DNA from 2 places in the Variovorax sp. genome. Region 1 is predicted to be linked to the other one. Evidence: predicted binding sites of a transcription regulator. Region 1 holds the regulator's gene; the other holds the start of a gene.

Region 1 (9,404 bases):
GGGCGCCAGCATCACGGGAATGTGCGGCACGCGGCGCCGCAGCGCCGTCACGACGTCATGCAGCGCCGCCGCCCCAAGCGACGTGACCACGCCCACAGCACGCGGCATGGCGGGCAAGGCACGCTTGCGCGCCGGGTCGAACAGCCCCTCTGCCTCCAGACGCGCCTTGCGCTGCATGAACTGCTCGAACAGGGCGCCCTGCCCCGCGCGCCGCAAGCTCTCCACGACGAGCTGAAGATCGCCACGCGGTTCGTACACCGCGAGTCGGCCGCGCACCTCGACCTGATCGCCGTCGCGGGGCGAAAAATCGAGCAAGCCGGCGGCGCGGCGGAACATCGCACAGCGCAGCTGGCCCGATTCGTCCTTGAGGGCGAAGTAACAATGTCCACTTGAGGCGCGGGAAAAACCCGAGATTTCGCCGCGCACCGTCACCGGGTTGAAACGCGCGTCGAGCGCGTCGGCAACCGCATGGCACAAGGCGCCGACAGCCCAGACGCGCGGTCCTGGCGCGGAATTCATGTCACGCAAACTCACGAAGAGCACGCTCGGCCAGATGCCACTCTTCCACAACGGGCGGCCCGCCCCCTGCCGCCAGCGCCCAATGCGGGACAGGTGCACGGTTTTCCGTGCAAGCCATTGATTTCATTGAAAAAAGTGCTGCTCAAAATTCAGTCGTTCTAGCGGAAAGCCCATCCCATGCGGGTTGGGACACGTTGCGCAGCAGGTTAGTCACAAAGTTATCCACAGAATCTGTGCGTCCTTGCCGACACCAAAACAAGGCGCGTGGCGATGGTGGGCTCAGTGGATAATCGCCGCGCATTTGCAGTCTACGGGCCGGAGGATTTTCTTGTTTTCCATCATAGTTGCCGCGGGTTGGCCGATCTGGCCCTTGCTCGCTTGTTCGGTCATTGCGCTCGCGCTGGTTATAGAACGTTTCACGAGTCTGAAGACCGTGAGGGTACTGCCGCCGAAGCTGCTCGACGAAACCATTACTGTCTCGCAGGGAGCCATTCCCGGCCCCGACGTGGTGACCAAGCTCGAACGCAACTCGATGCTCGGCCAGGTGCTCGCCGCCGGCCTGCGCGCGCTGAACGCCAACCCCCGCTGCACCGAAGACGACCTGCGCGCCGCCATGGAAGCCTCTGGCCGCACCGTGGCGCACAAGCTGGAGCGCTACCTGCCGGCACTGGCCACCATCGCTTCCGCAGCCCCGCTGCTGGGCCTGCTGGGCACGGTGATCGGCATGATCGAGATCTTCGGCTCGCAGTCGCCCGGCAGCGGTGCCGTCGGCTCGGGCAACCCGGCGCAACTGGCACACGGCATCTCGATCGCGCTCTACAACACGGCTTTCGGCCTGATCGTGGCGATTCCGACGCTCATTTTCTGGCGCTACTTCCGCAGCCGGGTCGACGAATACCTGCTGAACCTCGAGCTGTCGGGCGAGCGTTTCGCCCGCCATCTGAACGCCCTGCGCAAGTGACGTCATGACCCGAGGCCGCATGCAGTTCCGCCATGGCGCGCGCGACGAGCCGGAGATCAACCTGATCCCGTTCATCGACGTGCTGCTGGTGATCCTGATCTTCCTGATGCTGTCGACCACGTACAGCAAGTTCACCGAAATGCAGCTGCGGCTGCCGACCGCGGACGTCGACGCGCAGCGCGACTATCCGAAGGAAGTGATCGTGGCGGTGTCGGCCGACGGCCGCTACTCGGTCAACAAGACGCCTCTGGCCGACCGCAATGTCGAAGCCGTGGCCGCCGCGCTTGCGGCCGCGGCCACCGGCGGCAAGGACAGCGTGGTGATCATCAGCGCCGACGCAACCAGCCCGCACCAGGCCGTCGTCACGGTGATGGAAGCCGCGCGCCGCGCCGGCCTGATGCAGATCACCTTCGCAGCCCAGTCGACGGCGCAAGCCGGGCGCTGAGTGCCGTCCGAAGGCCGCAGCAGCACGGAGGCGCCTGCCGCCTCGCGACTGCAGGAAGCGTGGCTGCGCCGCGGCCCGCTGGCCTGCCTGCTGTGGCCGCTGTCGCTGCTCTATGCGGCCCTCTTCGCCGTTCGGGGCTGGCTCTATCGCCTCGGATGGCTTCGCTCGGAACGCGTGCCCGTGCCGGTGATCGTCGTCGGCAACGTGATCGCGGGCGGCGCCGGCAAGACGCCGGTGGTGATGGCGGTGGTGCGGCATCTGCGCGCGCGCGGCATCCAGGTGGGCGTGGTGTCCCGCGGCTACGGCCGGCGCACCGACGACTGCCGCGAAGTGACGGGTGACAGCAATCCCAGCGACGTCGGCGACGAGCCCGCCCTGATTCACCACGCCACGAAGGCCCCCGTGTTCGTCGCGCGCAAGCGCATCGAGGCGGCCCGCGCGCTGCTCGAGCGGCATCCCAGCACGCAAGTCATCGTCAGCGACGACGGGCTGCAGCACCTGGCGCTGGCTCGCGACATCGAGATCTGCGTGTTCGACGACCGGGGCATCGGCAACGGCTGGCGACTGCCAGCGGGCCCCCTGCGCGAGGCGTGGCCACGTCGCTGCGATCTGGTGTTGCACAGCGGCGAACGCCCCGCATTCGCAGGCGGCTACACCGCTTCGCGCCGCCTCGCCGACTACGCCCTCACAAGCGACGGCCAACGCGTGCCGCTGAACACCCTGGCGGGCAGGCCAGTGACCGCACTCGCGGCCATCGCACGCCCGGAGGCCTTCTTCGCCATGCTCCGGGGCCGTGGCCTCACGCTCGCCGAAACCATCGCTCTACCCGATCACTTCGACTTCGACGCCTGGGAACGCTCGCTCAATGCCGACGGCCCTCTCGTCTGCACCGAAAAGGACGCGGTCAAGCTGTGGCACAAGGCACCCGGCGTGCTGGCCGTGCCCCTGCTCTTCGCACCCGTTCCGGAATTCTTCACTGCGCTCGACGCAAAGCTATCATCGCTCGATGGATACCAAGCTGCTTGAACTGCTCGTCTGCCCCGTCACCAAGGGTCCGTTGACCTGGAACCCCGAGAAGCAGGAGCTCTGCTCGCGCAGCGCGCGCCTGGCCTACCCGGTGCGCGACGGCATTCCCGTGCTGCTGGAAAACGAGGCACGTACGCTTTCCGACGAAGAGCTCGGGCTGTGAGCTTCACGGTTCTGGTGCCGGCGCGCCTGGCGTCGACAAGGCTCCCCAACAAACCCCTGGCCGACATCGCCGGCGTGCCGATGGTGGTGCGCGTGGCCCGGCGTGCCAGCGAATCCGGCGCCGTGCGCGTGGTGGTGGCCGGGGACGACGCATCGATCATCGACGCCTGCAAGGCGCATGGCGTCGAGGCGATCCTGACCCGCCAGGACCACCCCAGCGGCACCGACCGGCTGGCCGAAGCCTGCGAGCAGCTCGGCCTCGACGGCGACGACATCGTCGTCAACGTGCAAGGCGACGAGCCCCTGATCGACCCGGCGCTGATCGATGCCGTGGCCGCCACGCTGGCCACCCACGCAGAGGCCGCGATGAGCACTGCGGCCCACGAGATCGATTCGCTGGCCGACTTCATGAATCCGAACGTGGTGAAGGCCGTGCTCGACGCACGGGGCAACGCCATGTACTTCAGCCGTGCGCCCATCCCCTGGTGGCGCGACGGCTCCGCCAACGGCGCCGCGCCGACGGTGCTGCCCACGCCGGCTCCCCTGCGCCACATTGGCATCTACGGCTACCGCGCAGGCTTCGTGCGCAAGTTTCCGTCGCTGCCGCCGTCGCCAGTCGAGGCGACGGAAGCGCTTGAGCAGTTGCGGGCGCTATGGCACGGACACCGCATTGCCGTACACGTGAGCCACGTGGCTCCCGGCCCGGGTATCGACACGCCCGAAGACCTGGCGCGCGTGCGCGCGGTCTTCGCCGCCGGCCCGACAGCCTGAGGGGCTCGACGTGCCTGTCGGGGCAGCGGCAAATCCCGGGAAGCACGCGTGCTATCCTCGAAGCAACTCCGCCCTGCCCAAAGCCCCTGAAGCCGACGCCTGGCGCGACACAAAATCTAAGAACCGTCCGAGGACACCATGAGACTAATTTTGCTGGGCGCGCCCGGGGCGGGCAAAGGCACGCAAGCGGCCTTCATTTGCCAGAAGTACAGCATCCCCCAAATCTCGACCGGCGACATGCTGCGCGCCGCCGTCAAGGCCGGCACGCCGCTCGGTCTGCAGGCCAAGGCCGTCATGGATGCGGGCGCACTGGTCAGCGATGACCTGATCATCAATCTCGTGAAGGAACGCATCGCCCAGGCCGATTGCGCCAGCGGCTTCCTGTTCGACGGCTTCCCCCGCACCATTCCGCAAGCCGACGCCATGAAGGCGGCGGGCGTCAAGCTCGACTACGTGCTCGAAATCGACGTGCCCTTCGGCGACATCATCGAGCGCATGAGCGGCCGCCGCTCGCACCCGGCTTCGGGGCGCACCTATCACGTCAAGTTCAACCCGCCCAAGGTGGAAGGCAAGGATGACGTCACCGGCGAAGACCTGATCCAGCGCGAGGACGACAAGGAAGAAACCGTGCGCAAGCGGCTCGACGTGTACAGCCAGCAGACGCGTCCGCTGGTCGACTACTACTCGGCCTGGGCCAAGACCGATCCGGCCGCCGCGCCGAAGTACCGCGCCATCAAGGGCGTGGGCACGGTCGATGAAATCACCCAGCGCGCACTCGCAGCGCTGAGCAGCTGATTGCCGGCCGCCCTCCGACAGGGCGGCCACCACCTCACCCGAGCAACTCGAGCATCAGCGCGATACGCGCCTTCACCGGCGTGAGCGTGCCCGCGTCCCGCAGCCGGTCATCGGCTTTCGGCAGGATGCGCCCGTTCATGCAGCGCGTCGCACGAACCACCGCCACGCCCGCCTCTTGCGCCTTCAGCGCGGCCGCTTCGAGCGCGTGATGCAGCGTGCCGTTGCCCGTGGCGGCCAGCACCAGTCCACGGACCGGTTCGGCGTTGCCGGGTTGCAGCAGTGCCTCGACGACAGCACCGCTCGCACCGGCATGGCTCATGACGATCTCCACGCGAGGCCACCGAACGGGAGCCGCCTCGAAGATCTTCGAGGCCGGCAGCGCCTCGCCCTCGGGCCACGCCCTCACACGGCGGACCTCGCCCTCTTCCACATAGCCCACCGGGCCCGCGTCGCCAGATGCGAAGGCATCGAGCCTGTAGGTATGCACCTTCTGGACATCGGCGCCACTGTGGATCGCCCCGGCGCACACCACGGCCACCCCCTTAGCACCGGCTGCCAGAGCCACGCCGATGGCGTCACGCACGTTCTGCGGACCATCGGGCGACAGCGCGCTCGCCGGCCGCATGGCGCAAGTCAGCACCACGGGCTTCGCGGATGCCAGCACCGAATGCAGGAAGAAGGCCGTCTCCTCCAGCGTGTCGGTGCCGTGCGTGATCACCACGCCTGCCACGTCGGGCTCCGCAAGCCAGTGTGCGCAACGCTGCGCGAGCTTTTGCCAAGTCTCGAACGACATGTCCTTGCTGTCCAGTTGCGCGACCTGCTCCGCCACCAGCGTCACGCCCTGGGGGGCCTCGATGCCGCCCAGAAGGTCGGCCACGCCCACCTGCCCGGCCGTGTAGCCGATGTTGTCGCCGCTGCTGGCAGCCTTGCCGGCGATGGTGCCGCCGGTGCCCAGCACGACCACGCGGCGCAGTTCAGGCGAAGGGAAATCAGGCATGGCTTGTCAACTTTTTAAAACTGGTTAAAAATACAGGTACTGGATATCTAGCCAGTGCCGCAAGGAACCACATATGCAGTTCGCCGTGAAGCTTACAGCCCGCCAGCAGCAGATCCTGGACTTGATCCAGAGCGCCATCGCCCGCACCGGAGCGCCACCCACGCGCGCCGAAATCGCCAATGAACTCGGGTTCAAGTCGGCCAACGCGGCCGAAGAGCACCTGCAGGCCTTGGCCCGCAAGGGTGTCATCGAACTCGTCAGCGGCACCTCGCGCGGCATCCGCCTCAAGGGCGACGCCCTGCGGTCGCTGAACGAAACGCGCCACCGCGAAGGCGGCCAGTTCTCGCTCTCGCTGCCCGGCATGGCGCAACTGGCGCTGCCGCTCATCGGCCGCGTCGCTGCAGGCTCGCCCATCTTGGCGCAGGAGCACGTCGACCAGACCTACTACGTCGAGAACACGCTGTTCCAGCGCCAGCCTGACTACCTGCTCAAGGTGCGCGGCATGTCCATGCGAGACGCCGGCATCATGGACGGCGACCTGCTCGCCGTGCAGGCCACCAAGGAAGCGCGCAACGGCCAGATCGTGGTTGCGCGCCTGGGCGACGAAGTCACCGTCAAGCGCCTGAAGCGCAACAAGCAGGTCATCGAGCTGCACGCAGAGAACCCCGACTACCCGACCATCATCGTCCAGCCCGGCGAGCCCTTCGAGATCGAAGGCCTCGCGGTGGGCCTCATCCGCAACACCATGCTGATGTAGGCCTGCGGGCCTGCTGGCAGCAGCACTCATCCGGCCGCAACAGGTGGCGGGCGTATGGCGCGAAGTCGCCATCACCCTGTCGCGGCCGTTTCAAGAAATCCTGCCTGTGTTCAACCTCATACTTTTTTGGAGTTCACATGGGAATCGCCCTCCTCGCCATCGCTGATTTCTGGATGCCGCTGCAATCGCTCGCCAGCCGTTTGATCCCGGCGCGCCGCCCTCATCGCCACGCCTCGCTCGATCACAGCGAGACTTCCGCCGGCCTGCGCTACGTTGCGGTGCGTCCGACGTGCGGCTCGACGCCCCCGGTGGCTGAAGCAGCCCCGACCGTGCGCCCGCTGCGCGTGGTACGCGTGGTAGACGGAAAGGGCCAGCAGCGCAGCAGCAACCGTGTCTTGATTTCCGGCCGAATGGACGACGTGTGCGCGGAGCTTGACCGGCTGGCGGCTCTCGAAGCGGCCGAAACGATGGTCGCCGCGCACCGCTCCACACGCCTGCACTGAGGCCCGGCACCCCTGGGAGAGCCCGTCGGCAGTGGGTATCCAAACGTTCGGGGGTGCGACATCCCAATGCTGCGAGGCACAATGGCACGCCATGAATATTGTGATCCTCGACGACTATCAGGACGCCGTGCGCAAATTGCGCTGCGCCGCCAAGCTGGACGCGTACGCAGCCAAGGTCTATACCAACACGGTCAAGGGCATCGGGCAACTCTCGGTTCGCCTCAAGGACGCCGACGTGATCGTGCTGATTCGCGAGCGAACACAGATCTCCCGGCAGCTCATCGAGAAGCTGCCCAAGCTCAAGCTCATCTCGCAGACCGGTCGCGTCGCGGGCCACATCGACGTGGCGGCCTGCACCGAGCGCGGCATCGCCGTGGCGGAAGGCTCCGGCTCTCCCCAGGCACCTGCCGAGCTCACATGGGCGCTCATCATGGCCGCCATGCGCCGGCTGCCGCAGTACATCAGCAACCTCAAGCACGGGGCTTGGCAGCAGTCAGGGCTCAAGTCGGCCTCGATGCCGCCCAACTTCGGGCTGGGCTCGGTGCTCAAGGGCAAGACGCTCTGCATCTGGGGCTACGGCCGCATCGGCCAGTTGGTCGCGCGCTACGGGCAGGCCTTCGGAATGCAGGTCGTGATCTGGGGGCGTGAAGCCAGCTGCGCCAAGGCCCGTTCCGACGGCTTCCAGGTGGCGCAGAACCGCCATGAGTTCTTTGCAGCCGCCGACGTGCTCTCCGTCCACCTGCGGCTCAATGAGGAAACCAACGGCCTCATCACGCTCGAAGACCTCTCGCGCATGAAGCCGACGGCGCTGTTCGTCAACACCTCGCGCGCCGAGCTGGTCGAGGCCGACGCGCTGCTCGCGGCGCTCAACCGTGGCCGTCCCGGGCTGGCCGCCATCGACGTGTTCGAGAGTGAGCCGCCGCTGCAGGGCCATGCGCTGCTGCGGCTGGAGAACTGCATCTGCACCCCGCACATCGGCTACGTCGAGCAGGAAAGCTACGAGAGCTACTTCGGCCAGGCTTTCGACAACGTCGTGAGCTACATCAACGGCAATCCCACGAACATCGTGAATCCCGGCGCGCTGCAGGTTCGCCGGTGAGCCGGCCTGCGCCCAAGGGTGCGCTCTGGGCGCTGCTGGCCGGCAACTTCGTGATCGGCACGGGCGTGATGGTCGTGCCCGGCACGCTCAATGAAATCAGCGCCTCCCTGGCTGTTTCGGTCGCGACCGCCGGCCAGTTGATCACTGCCGCGGCAGCGGTGATGTGCATCGGCGCGCCGCTGCTGGCCGCCGCCGTCGCGGGCTGGGACCGCCGCCTGCTGCTCGCCCTTACCCTGCTCTGGTACGCGGCGGGCCACGCTCTCGCGGCGCTCATGCCCAGCTTCGGCGCGCTGCTGCCGGTGCGCATGCTCACGGTGATAGCCCCCGCCATCTTCACGCCCCAGGCGGCGGCCTGCGCCGGCATGCTGGTACCGCCCGAGCAACGCGGGCGCGCCGTCACCTTCGTTTTTCTTGGCTGGTCGATGGCCTCGGTGCTGGGCCTGCCTATCGGCGCGCTGATCGGCGGGCATCTGGGCTGGCGCATGGCCTTCGTGGCGATTGCCCTGCTCAGCGTCGTGAGCGCGGCGTCGATCTGGCTCACCTTGCCCAGCGGCATTCGCCCGGCGGCACTCACCGCCGCCGCCTGGTCGCGCGTGCTGCGCAGTCCGGTGCTGATGGGCATCGTGTCGGTAACGGCGCTGCAAGGCACCGGGCAGTTCGTGCTGTTCAGCTATTTCGGCCCCATCCTCAAGCAGAGCTTTGGTGCGGACGCGACCACGCTGAGCGTGATGTGGGCCCTGTTCGGCGCCTGCGGGCTCATCGGCAACATGGTGGTCAGCCGCTTCATCGACCGCGTCGGGGCCGGGCGCATGGTGCTGGTCACTACCGTGCTGATCGCGCTGAGCCTGCTCTTGTGGCCGACGGCTTCCACGCTCGCCTGGCTGGCCGTGGTGCTGGTGCCCTGGGGGTTGGGCTGCTTCGCCACCAATTCGGCCCAGCAGGCCCGCCTGGTAGGCCTGGCGCCGGCCCTCGCGCCAGGCTCGGTGGCGCTCAACAGTTCCGGCATCTACACAGGCCAGGCCGTGGGCGCGGCGCTCGGCGGCTGGCTGCTGGCGCACGACGCGGCGGCGTGGATGAGCTGGGTCGGCTTCGGCGTCATGCTGGTGGCCATCGCGCTGAGCATCGCCATCGACCGCAGCCGCCGCCCGGCCTGAAATCGCGCCCCCGCGTAAAACCCGTCACGCCCCGCCCTCGCGCAACTGCAAAATCGGAGGTGACGACAGCGCTTGCGTCGGCGCCTGCGCGGCAGGCCGGATACCCCTCAACCAGCGAAAATCTTCAGCAAATGACAGTGAACTACACCCGAATCGGCGTCATAGGCGCCGGCGCCATGGGTCGCGGCATCGCGCAGATCGCCGCCCAGGCAGGC
Region 2 (9,404 bases), 1.7 Mb from region 1:
CGTGGCGATACAGGGCGAACTGCTGGCGGCGCGCGAATCGGTCACCACGCTGGGACAGGGCCTGCAGGGCCGCGTGCGGCTGAGCGTGCCCAGCGGCTACGGGCAACTGGTCATGGCCGACTGGCTCATCGACTTCAAGCGCCAGTACCCCGGCATCGTGCTCGACGTGGTGTTCGAAAACCGCATCGAAGACCTGCTGCGCGACGAAGTCGACATCGCCATCCGCGTGATTCCCGAGCCGCCGCAGAACCTGGTTGCGCGCGCGATGGGGCCGGTGCGCTACGTGGCCTGCGCCTCGGCGGAGTACGCGTCGAAGCACCCGCTGCCGGTGCAGCTCGATGCGCTGCAGGGCGCGCCTGTGGTCACCGCCGCCGTCATCGGCCGGCAGCTGCGCGTGTCGGCCTACCAGGGCGAGACGCGGCGCGAGGTGATCCTCGAGCCGACTCTGATCTCGGAAAACTTCCTCTTTCTGCGCCAGGCCATCCTCGCCGGCCTGGGCATCGGCCTCGTGCCCGACTACGTGGTGCAGGAAGACGTGCGCAAGGGCGACGTCGTGACCACGCTGGACGACTGGCGCCTGTCCATCTTCGGCACGCAGATGTTCATGCTCTACATGCCCAACCGCCAGCACACGCGGGCGATCCGGACGTTCATCGATTTCGTGCTGGAGCGGGTGCGGGTGCCGGGCTAGCTACCCCGCCGCCGGTTTCCCGGCGTGCCTTCGTAGTGCCTTGCCTTGTCGACATACATCGCCCGGTCCGCGCGTTGCAGGGCCGATTCCAGCGACTCTCCCGCGTGGCAGGTCGCCAGGCCGATCGCCAGGCTCAGCGCGTGGCCGCTCTGTCCGGCGTGGAACTGGTTGTTCATTTCCAGCAGCGTGAGGATGCGCTCGCGCATGGCTTCGGCGCCGCGCTCGTCGGTCATGGGCAGCAGCACCGCGAACTCGTCGCCGCCTATGCGCGCGGGCCAGGCCGGCGGGTCGACGGCTTTGTCGAGCACCTCGCCCATGCGGCGCAGCAGCGAGTCGCCGGCGGCATGGCCTTCCTGGTCGTTGAGCTGCTTCAATCCGTTCAGGTCGATGGCCACGATCGACACCGGCCACGGGCCCTTGCGCGCGAGGCGGGTGAGCTCTTCGGTGAAGTAGGTGCGGTTGCACAGCTGCGTGAGCACGTCGTGCTTGCCGAGGTATTCGAGGTAGGCCTCGGCCTTCTTGCGCGCGGTGATGTCGACCAGCGACACCAGCACCAGGTCCCAGGTGTCGAGCCGGTCGTCCTGCACCGCGAACTGCATGTGGATGTTCAGCACCTCGCCCGACAGCGAGTAGTTGAGCACCTCGCGGTGCTGCACGGTCTTGCCGTTCCACAGGTCCTGCAACTGCTCGGCGAAGGATTCGCGCATCTCGTCGCGGAAGATGCGCGAGAGGCTGCCCAGCAGGGTCTGCAGGTCGGGCGCGCCGAACATGCGCAGCGTTTCGCGGTTCACGTCGACGACGCGGATCTCCTGCATGCAGCGCGTCACGAACTCGGGGTGCACCTTGATGAAGGTGGCGAAGTCGGTGATGCCGCGCGCGCGGATGCTTTGCAGCAGCGCGCGCACGGCGCTGAAGTCTTCCACCCACAGCGACACCGGCGAGCGCTCGAACAGGCTGCGTGCGTAGGCGGCGCTTTCGTCGCGCAGGCGCTGCGCGGCCACGCGCTCGGTCACGTCGTCGAGCGAGACCAGCACGCGCTCCCAGGTGGCTTCGTGGCCGGGCAGCACGCGGGCGCGCACGCGCACGTCGAGCCGCCGGCCGTCGAGGGCGTAGTTGACCGTCTCGCTCTCGAAGGTGAGCTGGCCGCGCCACAGCTGGTCGAGCTCATGCACCACGGTGGCCGACATGTCGCCGCGGAACACGCGGTCGAGCGAGTCGAGCAGGGTCTGCTGGCTGTCGGCGGCAAAGAGCTTCAGGGTGTGCTGGTTGACCCGCAGCACCTTCAGCAGCGCCATGCATTCGCTCACGCGGCCCGGGTCTTCCGACAGGTACGCCACCAGGTCGGTCACGCCTTCGGCGCGCCAGCTATCGAGCTTGCGCTTGAGGCCGCTGTAGTCTTCGATCCAGAGTGAGACTGGCGCCAGGTCGAACATGGCGTCGAGTTCGGATGACGGGGAAACGTCGGACGCGGCGGCGGTCAGGGCCATCGATGGGCTTTCGGAAAAGCGGCTGCAGCCAGTGCTGACGGGCCGCCGGCAGATTGGGAGCTTAATTATTACCCGGCAGGGCGAAGGGATTAGCGGCTGTAGAGGCCCACCACGCTCTGTCCACCCAGCGCATGGCCCTTGAGCGCGGCCAGCAGCGCGTCGCGTGCGAGCCCGGCGGGCAGGCTGCCCGGCGCCAGGTCGGTGGCGACCACGGTCAGCACGTAGTGGTGCGGCCGGTCGCCCACCGGCGGGCACATGCCGCGGTAGGCCGGCGCGCCGGCCACGTTCGGGCCCATGGTGAAGTTGAAGTTCGAGCCCGCCTGGCCTTCGCCCGCCTTGAGTTCGCCGCGCTCCGCCGCGATGTTGTAGGCCACCCAGTGCGACACGCCCAGGCCGGCAGCGCCGTCCGGGTCGAACACCAGCACGGCGACCGACCGGGTCTTGGCCGGCAGGTTGCTCCAGGCCACCGGCGGCGAGATGTTCTTGCCGCCGCACTCGCCCGCACCGGCATGCTCGGCCGGGATCACGCCGTTGTCGGCGAAGGCGCTGGACGTGACTTTCATGCCCGTGACGGCCTTGCCGGTGCCGGGCGACATGCCGGTGCAACCTGCCATGAGGCCGGCGAAGGCGAGGGCCGTGACCGGCAGGGCGAGGGGGCGAAGCCCGGTGTTCTTGCGCATATCGTTCTCCTTGAGGGTTGTCTTTATCCGGCCTGGCCAAGCCATATGCTGCCGTCGGCCTTCTCGTGCACTGCCAGCGGCGTGAGCCGCGCGCCGCGGCATGGGCCGCCGACGCACTTGCCGGTGTCGGGCTCGAAGATCGCGCCATGCCTTGCGCACATCAGGAAGCGGCCGGAGCTTTCGATGATCTGCCCTTCGAAGTCGAGCGGGCCGCCCGCGTGGGGGCACTGGTTGATGTAGGCGTAGACGCCGTCTTGCCAGCGCACGGCGAACGCGGGGGCGCCGTTGGGTGCTGTGAACTTGGCCGCCATGCGGTCGTCGGCAAGCGTGGTGGAAATCGGCGTGAGGGTGGGGGTGGGCGCTGTGGGGTCGTCGGTCATCTGGCAGCGAGGGTAGCCAAGGTTCGAAAGAGGCGCAACGCTGCATCGATGCGAGCGGCCCGCTTACAAATCGCAGCCGATGGAATGGCTGATAACTGTATATTCATACAGTAATTCCGAGGACTCCCGTGGACATCCATCGCAAACTCGCCATCCTTGCCGACGCCGCCAAGTACGACGCCTCCTGCGCATCCAGCGGCTCGCAGCCGCGCGACTCGGTGGGCGGCCGCGGCATCGGCTCCACCGAGGGCGCGGGCATCTGCCACAGCTACGCGCCCGACGGCCGCTGCATCTCGCTGCTGAAGGTGCTGCTCACCAACCACTGCCAGTACGACTGCCTTTATTGCGTCAACCGTGCGTCGAGCAATGTGCCGCGTGCGCGCTTTCGGGTCGAAGAGGTGGTGCAGCTCACGCTCGACTTCTATCGGCGCAATTGCATCGAGGGCCTGTTCCTGTCGAGCGGCATCATCAAGTCGCCCGACCACACCATGGAGCAGGTGGTCGAGGTGGCGCGCGTGCTGCGCGAGGAGCACGACTTTCGCGGCTACATCCACCTGAAGACCATTCCCGACGCCAGCGACGAACTGCTGGCGCGCGCCGGCCGCTATGCCGACCGGCTCAGCATCAACGTCGAGATGCCGACCACCGAGGGCCTGCAGGCGCTGGCGCCCGAGAAGAACGAAAGCGCCATCCGCCGCTCCATGGCGCGGCTGCGCCTGCGCATCGACGACACGCGCGAGGAAGCCCGCCGAGTGGTGCCGATCCGCGCGCTGCCCGGCGCGGCCCCCGCCGCCGCCAGGCCGCCGCCCTTCGCGCCCGCGGGCCAGAGCACGCAGATGATCGTGGGCGCCGACGCCACCGACGACCGCCACATCCTCGCGTCGAGCGCCACGCTGTACGGCGCCTACAAGCTCAAGCGCGTGTATTACTCGGCCTTCAGCCCCATTCCCGATGCGGCCCGCGCGCTGCCGCTGGTGGCGCCCCCGCTGATGCGCGAGCACCGGCTGTACCAGGCCGACTGGCTCATGCGCTTCTACGGCTTCGAGCACCAGGAGATCGTGGCCGCGCCCGACGGCCTGCTGCGGCTGGACGTCGACCCCAAGCTGGCCTGGGCGCTGGCGCATGCCGAGCGTTTCCCCGTCGACCTGAACCACGCCCCGCGCGAAATGCTGCTGCGCGTGCCGGGCCTGGGCGTGAAGGCGGTCGAGCGCCTGCTGCAGGCGCGCCGCGTGCGCAGGGTGCGCGCCGACGATCTGCGCCGGCTGCACGTGCCCTCGCGCAAGGTGCTGCCCTTCGTGGTGGCCGACGGGCACCGGCCGGCGGCGGGAGCCATGGCCGCCGCAGTTCCCGCAGCCCGGCCGGCGCAGGCGGCGCTGTTCTGAGCTGGAGGCAAGCCGCCATGCGCGTACGGCTCGGAAACCCGGTCGACCTCGACGCCTTCCGCCGCGAGGCGCGCCAATTGCTGGCGAAAGGCGTGCCGCCCGACCATGTCGAATGGAGCGACGGCGCGCAGGGCGACGGCGGCGCCGACCTGTTCGCGGACGCGCCCGCCGGCGGCCTGTTCGAGCCCATGCTTTCGCCGCCGCCGGCCGGTGCCGCGCGCCAGCCGGTGCCCGCGTCGTTCCTCGCCCTGTGTGCCGACGTGATCCTGCACCGCGACGCCGGCCGCCTGGGGCTGATGTACCGGCTGCTCTGGCGCCTGGTGCACGAACCGGCCCTGCGGCACGACCCGCTCGACGCCGACATGCTGCAGGCCCGGCAGATGGCCAAGGCCGTGCGCCGCGACATCCACAAGATGCGCGCCTTCGTGCGCTTCACGCGCGTGGAAGGCGAGCAGGGCGAGCGCCACGTGGCATGGTTCGAGCCCGACCACCGCATCGTGGAAGCCAACGCGCCGTTCTTCGCGCGCCGCTTCGCGCAGATGAACTGGGCCATCCTCACGCCCGAGCGCTGCGTGGCGTGGGACGGGCAGGCGCTGACTTTCCGCGAGGGCGCCGACCGGCGCGAGAAGCCGCCGCCGGACGCCGGCGAGCAGCTCTGGCTGGTCTACTACGAGCACATCTTCAACCCCGCGCGCCTGAAGCTCGCGATGATGCGCCGCGAGATGCCGACCCGCTACTGGCACAACCTGCCCGAAGCCGCGCTGATCCAGCCGCTGGCCGAAGCGGCGCAGGCGCGCAGCCAGTCGATGATCGACGCGCCGGCCACGCCCGCGCGCCGCATCCGCGCTCCGGTGCCGCTGCACCCGCTGCCGGCCGACCGCGCGGCGCCCGCCAACCTCGATGAACTGCGCGCGGCCGCGCATGCGTGCCGCGACTGTCCCATCGGTGCGCTCGCCACGCAGGCCGTGTGCGGCGAAGGGCCCGTGGGCGCGCAGCGCATGCTGGTCGGCGAGCAGCCCGGAGACCAGGAAGACCTGGCCGGGCGGCCCTTCGTCGGGCCGGCCGGCCAACTGCTCGACCGTGCAATGGCGCAACTGGGCCGGCCGCGCGGCACGGTGTACCTGGCCAATGCCGTGAAGCATTTCAAGTACGAACTGCGCGGCAAGCGCCGCATCCACAAGACCGCCGGCCAGCGGGAGGCCGAGGCCTGCGCGCACTGGCTCGAAAGCGAAATCGCGCTGGTGCGCCCGCAGGCGCTGGTGGCGCTGGGCGCGACGGCCGCACGCGCCTTGCTCGGCCGGCCGGTGGCGATGCAGGCCGAGCGCGGCGCGTGGCTGCACGAGCGCGCCGATGGCCGGCCCGTGTTCGTCACGCTGCACCCGTCCGCGCTGTTGCGGCTGCCCGACGCCGAGCGCGCCGCCGCCTACGAACGCTGGCTGGCCGACCTGGCCGGTGCATTCGAGAGTCCCCAAGGCGACAGCGGCGAAATCCACTCGGCCCCGGCGCGAGTACTTGAGCCATAGGCAAGCGTCCCAGCCGGGCGCCGCCGACTACGCCATTCGGCGAGTAGACGCTTGCGGCCCCGGTTTTGACAATTCCGACGCCCGTATTCCAAAGTCCGCGATCAGAACGAGGGGGAAGGAAAGCATGCCGATGACCACGCTCAAACAGGGTTGGCGAGGAGCCGACGTCCGCCGATTGCAGGAGGCACTCAACCGCAAGCTGCAGCCCAGCCCCAGGCTCGCCACCGACGGCGACTACGGCCCGCTCACCCGCGCGGCAGTGCTGCGCCTGCAGGCCGCGCATTGGCTGGTGGAAGACGGAGAGGCCGGCCCCTGCACCCAGAACGTCGCGTTCGACGGCGAGGGCGACGCGCCCGTCCTGCATCCGGTCGCGCTGATCCCGCCGCCCGCCGCCGCGCTCTGCTGGGCCGCCGGCGTTGCGATGATGACGCGCTCCAGCGTGCAGGCGGTGGTCGCGCGCACACCGGCCGAGCTGGTCGCGGCCGACGGCGGGCTGCAGGATTTCGTCGACACGCACGACGCGGACATGAAAGTCGGCCGGCGTTTCGCCGCCGCGCACGGCCTGGAAGTGCGCCCGCCGCCGCCGTGGTCGCTGAAGGCGCTGCGTGCGGCGCTGCAGGAGGGGCCGCTCATGTTCGACATGCTGTGGGGCACCAAGAAAGGCTACCCGGCCGACGCCGGCCGGCCGGGGCACATGGTCGTCATCGCGGGCATCCGGGGCGACGACGACCCGAGCGGGCGGGGCACCACGCTGCGCATCCTCGACCCCTGGCCGCCGCAAAAGGGCGCGCGCAGCTCGGTCACTTTCTTCAAGTGGCTGCAGAGTGCCAGCTCGCGCACCTGCCGGGTGTTCCACAGATAGCAAGAGAAATCGCCGATTCCCGCCATCCGTCCGGCGGGCTCGCCGCCTCCTTGCCTTCCAGGGGGCGATGCGACAATCGCCCCGCCATGACAGACACCCTCACGATCACCCGCCCCGACGACTGGCACCTGCACGTGCGCGATGGCGCCGCCCTCGAAGCCGTCGTCCCCCACAGCGCGCGCCAGTTCGGCCGCGCGCTGATCATGCCGAACCTTCGCCCCCCCGTGACCACCGCCGCGCAGGCCGTGGCGTACCGCGACCGCATCCGCGCCGCCGTGCCCGAAGGACTGGCCTTCGAGCCCGTGATGTCGCTCTACCTGACCGACAAGCTGCCGCCCGAAGAAATCGCGCTGGCGGCTGAAGCCGGCGTGCGCGCGCTCAAGCTCTACCCGGCCGGCGCCACCACCAACAGCGATGCCGGCGTGACCGACATCCGCCACACCTACAAGACGCTGGAGGCCATGCAGAAGCACGGCCTGCTGCTGCTGGTGCACGGCGAAGTGACCGACCCCGCCATCGACCTGTTCGACCGCGAAGCCGTGTTCGTCGACCGCGTGATGATTCCGCTGCGCCGCGACTTCCCCGAGCTCAAGGTGGTGTTCGAGCACCTGACCACCAAGGAAGGCGCCCACTACGTGCGCGACGCCGACCGCTTCACGGCAGCCACCATCACGGCGCACCACCTGCTCTACAACCGCAACGCCATCTTCACCGGCGGCATCCGCCCGCACTACTACTGCCTGCCCGTGCTCAAGCGCGAGACGCACCGCGTGGCGCTTGTGGAGGCCGCCACCAGCGGCAGCGACCGCTTCTTCCTGGGCACCGACAGCGCGCCGCACCCGGCCCACCTGAAGGAACACGCCCTCGGCTGCGCCGGCTGCTACACCGCGCTCACTGCCATCGAGCTGTACGCCGAGGCCTTCGACAACGCGGGCGCGCTCGACAAGCTCGAAGCCTTCGCGAGCTTCAACGGCCCCGACTTCTACGACCTGCCGCGCCACGCCGACACCGTCACGCTCAAGCGCGAAAGCTGGACCGTGCCTGAGACCGTGCCCTACGGCGACGCAACGCTCAAGCCGCTGCGCGGTGGCGAGACCATCAACTGGAAGCTGGCATGACGCCCACACCGCGCGTGATGCTGCTGATCGACGCCGACAACGTCTCGGCCGACGTGATCGAGCAGGCCGTGCAGCGCACGATGGACGAATACGGCGCCATCCACGTGCGCCGCGCCTATTGCAACGCCGAGATGGCCGTCAACCGGCAGGCGATGTTCAAGCGGCTGTCGGTGCGGCCGATGGTCAACCTCTCGACCGGCAAGAACAGCACCGACATCGCGCTCGCGGTCGATGCCATCGACCTCGTCATCGACGAGCGGCCCGACGTGGTGGTGCTGGTGTCTTCCGACTCCGACTTCGCGCCGCTGGTGATCCGGCTGCGCGAAAAGGGCTGCCGCGTCTGCGGCATCGGCCAGCGGGGCAAGACGGGCGAAGAGACGGTCGGCATCTACGACGCGTTCATGGACCTCGAGCACCACGCCAGCGCGAAGCCCGCGGCCCGCACCGCCACCGCGAAGAAGACGGCCGCGGCCAAGACCGCGCCCGCCGCCAAGAAAACGGCTGCGAAGAAGGCCGCCACCAAGACGGCGGCCCGCAAGAGCAGCACCAAGGCGGCCAAGCCCGCACCCGCGCCGCAACCGCAGACCTCCGAGGCTGCCGAGTTCATCCTGCAGGCCGTGCCCGCGCTGCGCACTGGCAAGGACGTGCCGCTGAACGACGTGGCGCAGGCACTGCGCGCGGCGGGATTGCTGGGCAAGCACGGCAGCTCGCTCAAGCTGTTCGACAAGCTCACGGCGGAATTCGCGGTGATGCAGCACCCCGACCGCATCCGCTGGACGGACGCGCCGGCGTCTTGACCCTGCCGGCGGTCGACTGGGCGCAGCCCTGGCTCGCGCCCTACCGTGTCCATGGCCAAGCCGTGGCGCAGGCCGCTTCGGCGCATGGCTCGGTCGCCGCGGCGCTGCAGGGCGCCAGGCCTGCCCATGCACCCGTGCCCGACTTCGTGCAGCAGCATGCGCTGCCCGCCGGCCAGGCCTACGAGGCCCACATCTTCCAGACCCGCACGGTGCCCACGCGCGACAACCTGCACGACTTCTTCAACGGACTCGTCTGGCTCGCGTTTCCGCTGGCCAAGCGCCGCCTCAACGAGTTGCAGGCGGGCGAGATCGCGCGCCACGGCGTCGCGGCGGTGCGCGGCCCCTTGCGCGACGCGCTCACGCTGTTCGACGAGAACGGCGCCGTGCTCGACGCACCGCCCGCGCTGTGGCAGGCGCTGGTCGCGCGCGACTGGCATACGCTGTTCGTCGCGCGGCGCGAGTTGTGGGCGCAGGCGCGGCTGCT

The links. Region 1 encodes LexA, which represses DNA repair genes until DNA is damaged. Its sites were predicted from a motif close to ACTGTATNNNNATACAGT; they were not measured.
Region 2: a site for LexA is predicted at 3,333-3,350, ahead of ACQY8B_RS20170 (putative DNA modification/repair radical SAM protein). Genes of this name have one in related genera too.

What each region holds. Positions count from the first base shown of each region.
Region 1 is NZ_OZ257247.1:2,536,963-2,546,366, forward strand. It holds gene xseA (exodeoxyribonuclease VII large subunit) at 1-519, opposite strand, end outside; gene ACQY8B_RS12140 (MotA/TolQ/ExbB proton channel family protein) at 848-1,480, shown strand; gene ACQY8B_RS12145 (ExbD/TolR family protein) at 1,500-1,925, shown strand; gene lpxK (tetraacyldisaccharide 4'-kinase) at 1,926-2,951, shown strand; gene ACQY8B_RS12155 (Trm112 family protein) at 2,932-3,114, shown strand; gene kdsB (3-deoxy-manno-octulosonate cytidylyltransferase) at 3,111-3,884, shown strand; gene adk (adenylate kinase) at 4,023-4,679, shown strand; gene ACQY8B_RS12170 (asparaginase) at 4,714-5,676, opposite strand; gene lexA (transcriptional repressor LexA) at 5,750-6,433, shown strand; gene ACQY8B_RS12180 (hypothetical protein) at 6,571-6,936, shown strand; gene ACQY8B_RS12185 (D-2-hydroxyacid dehydrogenase family protein) at 7,028-8,035, shown strand; gene ACQY8B_RS12190 (MFS transporter) at 8,032-9,189, shown strand; gene ACQY8B_RS12195 (3-hydroxyacyl-CoA dehydrogenase) at 9,321-9,404, shown strand, end outside.
Region 2 is NZ_OZ257247.1:4,281,090-4,290,493, reverse strand. It holds gene ACQY8B_RS20190 (LysR family transcriptional regulator) at 1-691, shown strand, start outside; gene ACQY8B_RS20185 (sensor domain-containing diguanylate cyclase) at 688-2,178, opposite strand; gene ACQY8B_RS20180 (YbhB/YbcL family Raf kinase inhibitor-like protein) at 2,268-2,858, opposite strand; gene ACQY8B_RS20175 (Rieske (2Fe-2S) protein) at 2,882-3,238, opposite strand; gene ACQY8B_RS20170 (putative DNA modification/repair radical SAM protein) at 3,367-4,620, shown strand; gene ACQY8B_RS20165 (UdgX family uracil-DNA binding protein) at 4,638-6,143, shown strand; gene ACQY8B_RS20160 (peptidoglycan-binding protein) at 6,274-7,005, shown strand; gene pyrC (dihydroorotase) at 7,092-8,123, shown strand; gene ACQY8B_RS20150 (NYN domain-containing protein) at 8,120-8,920, shown strand; gene ACQY8B_RS20145 (DUF3025 domain-containing protein) at 8,917-9,404, shown strand, end outside.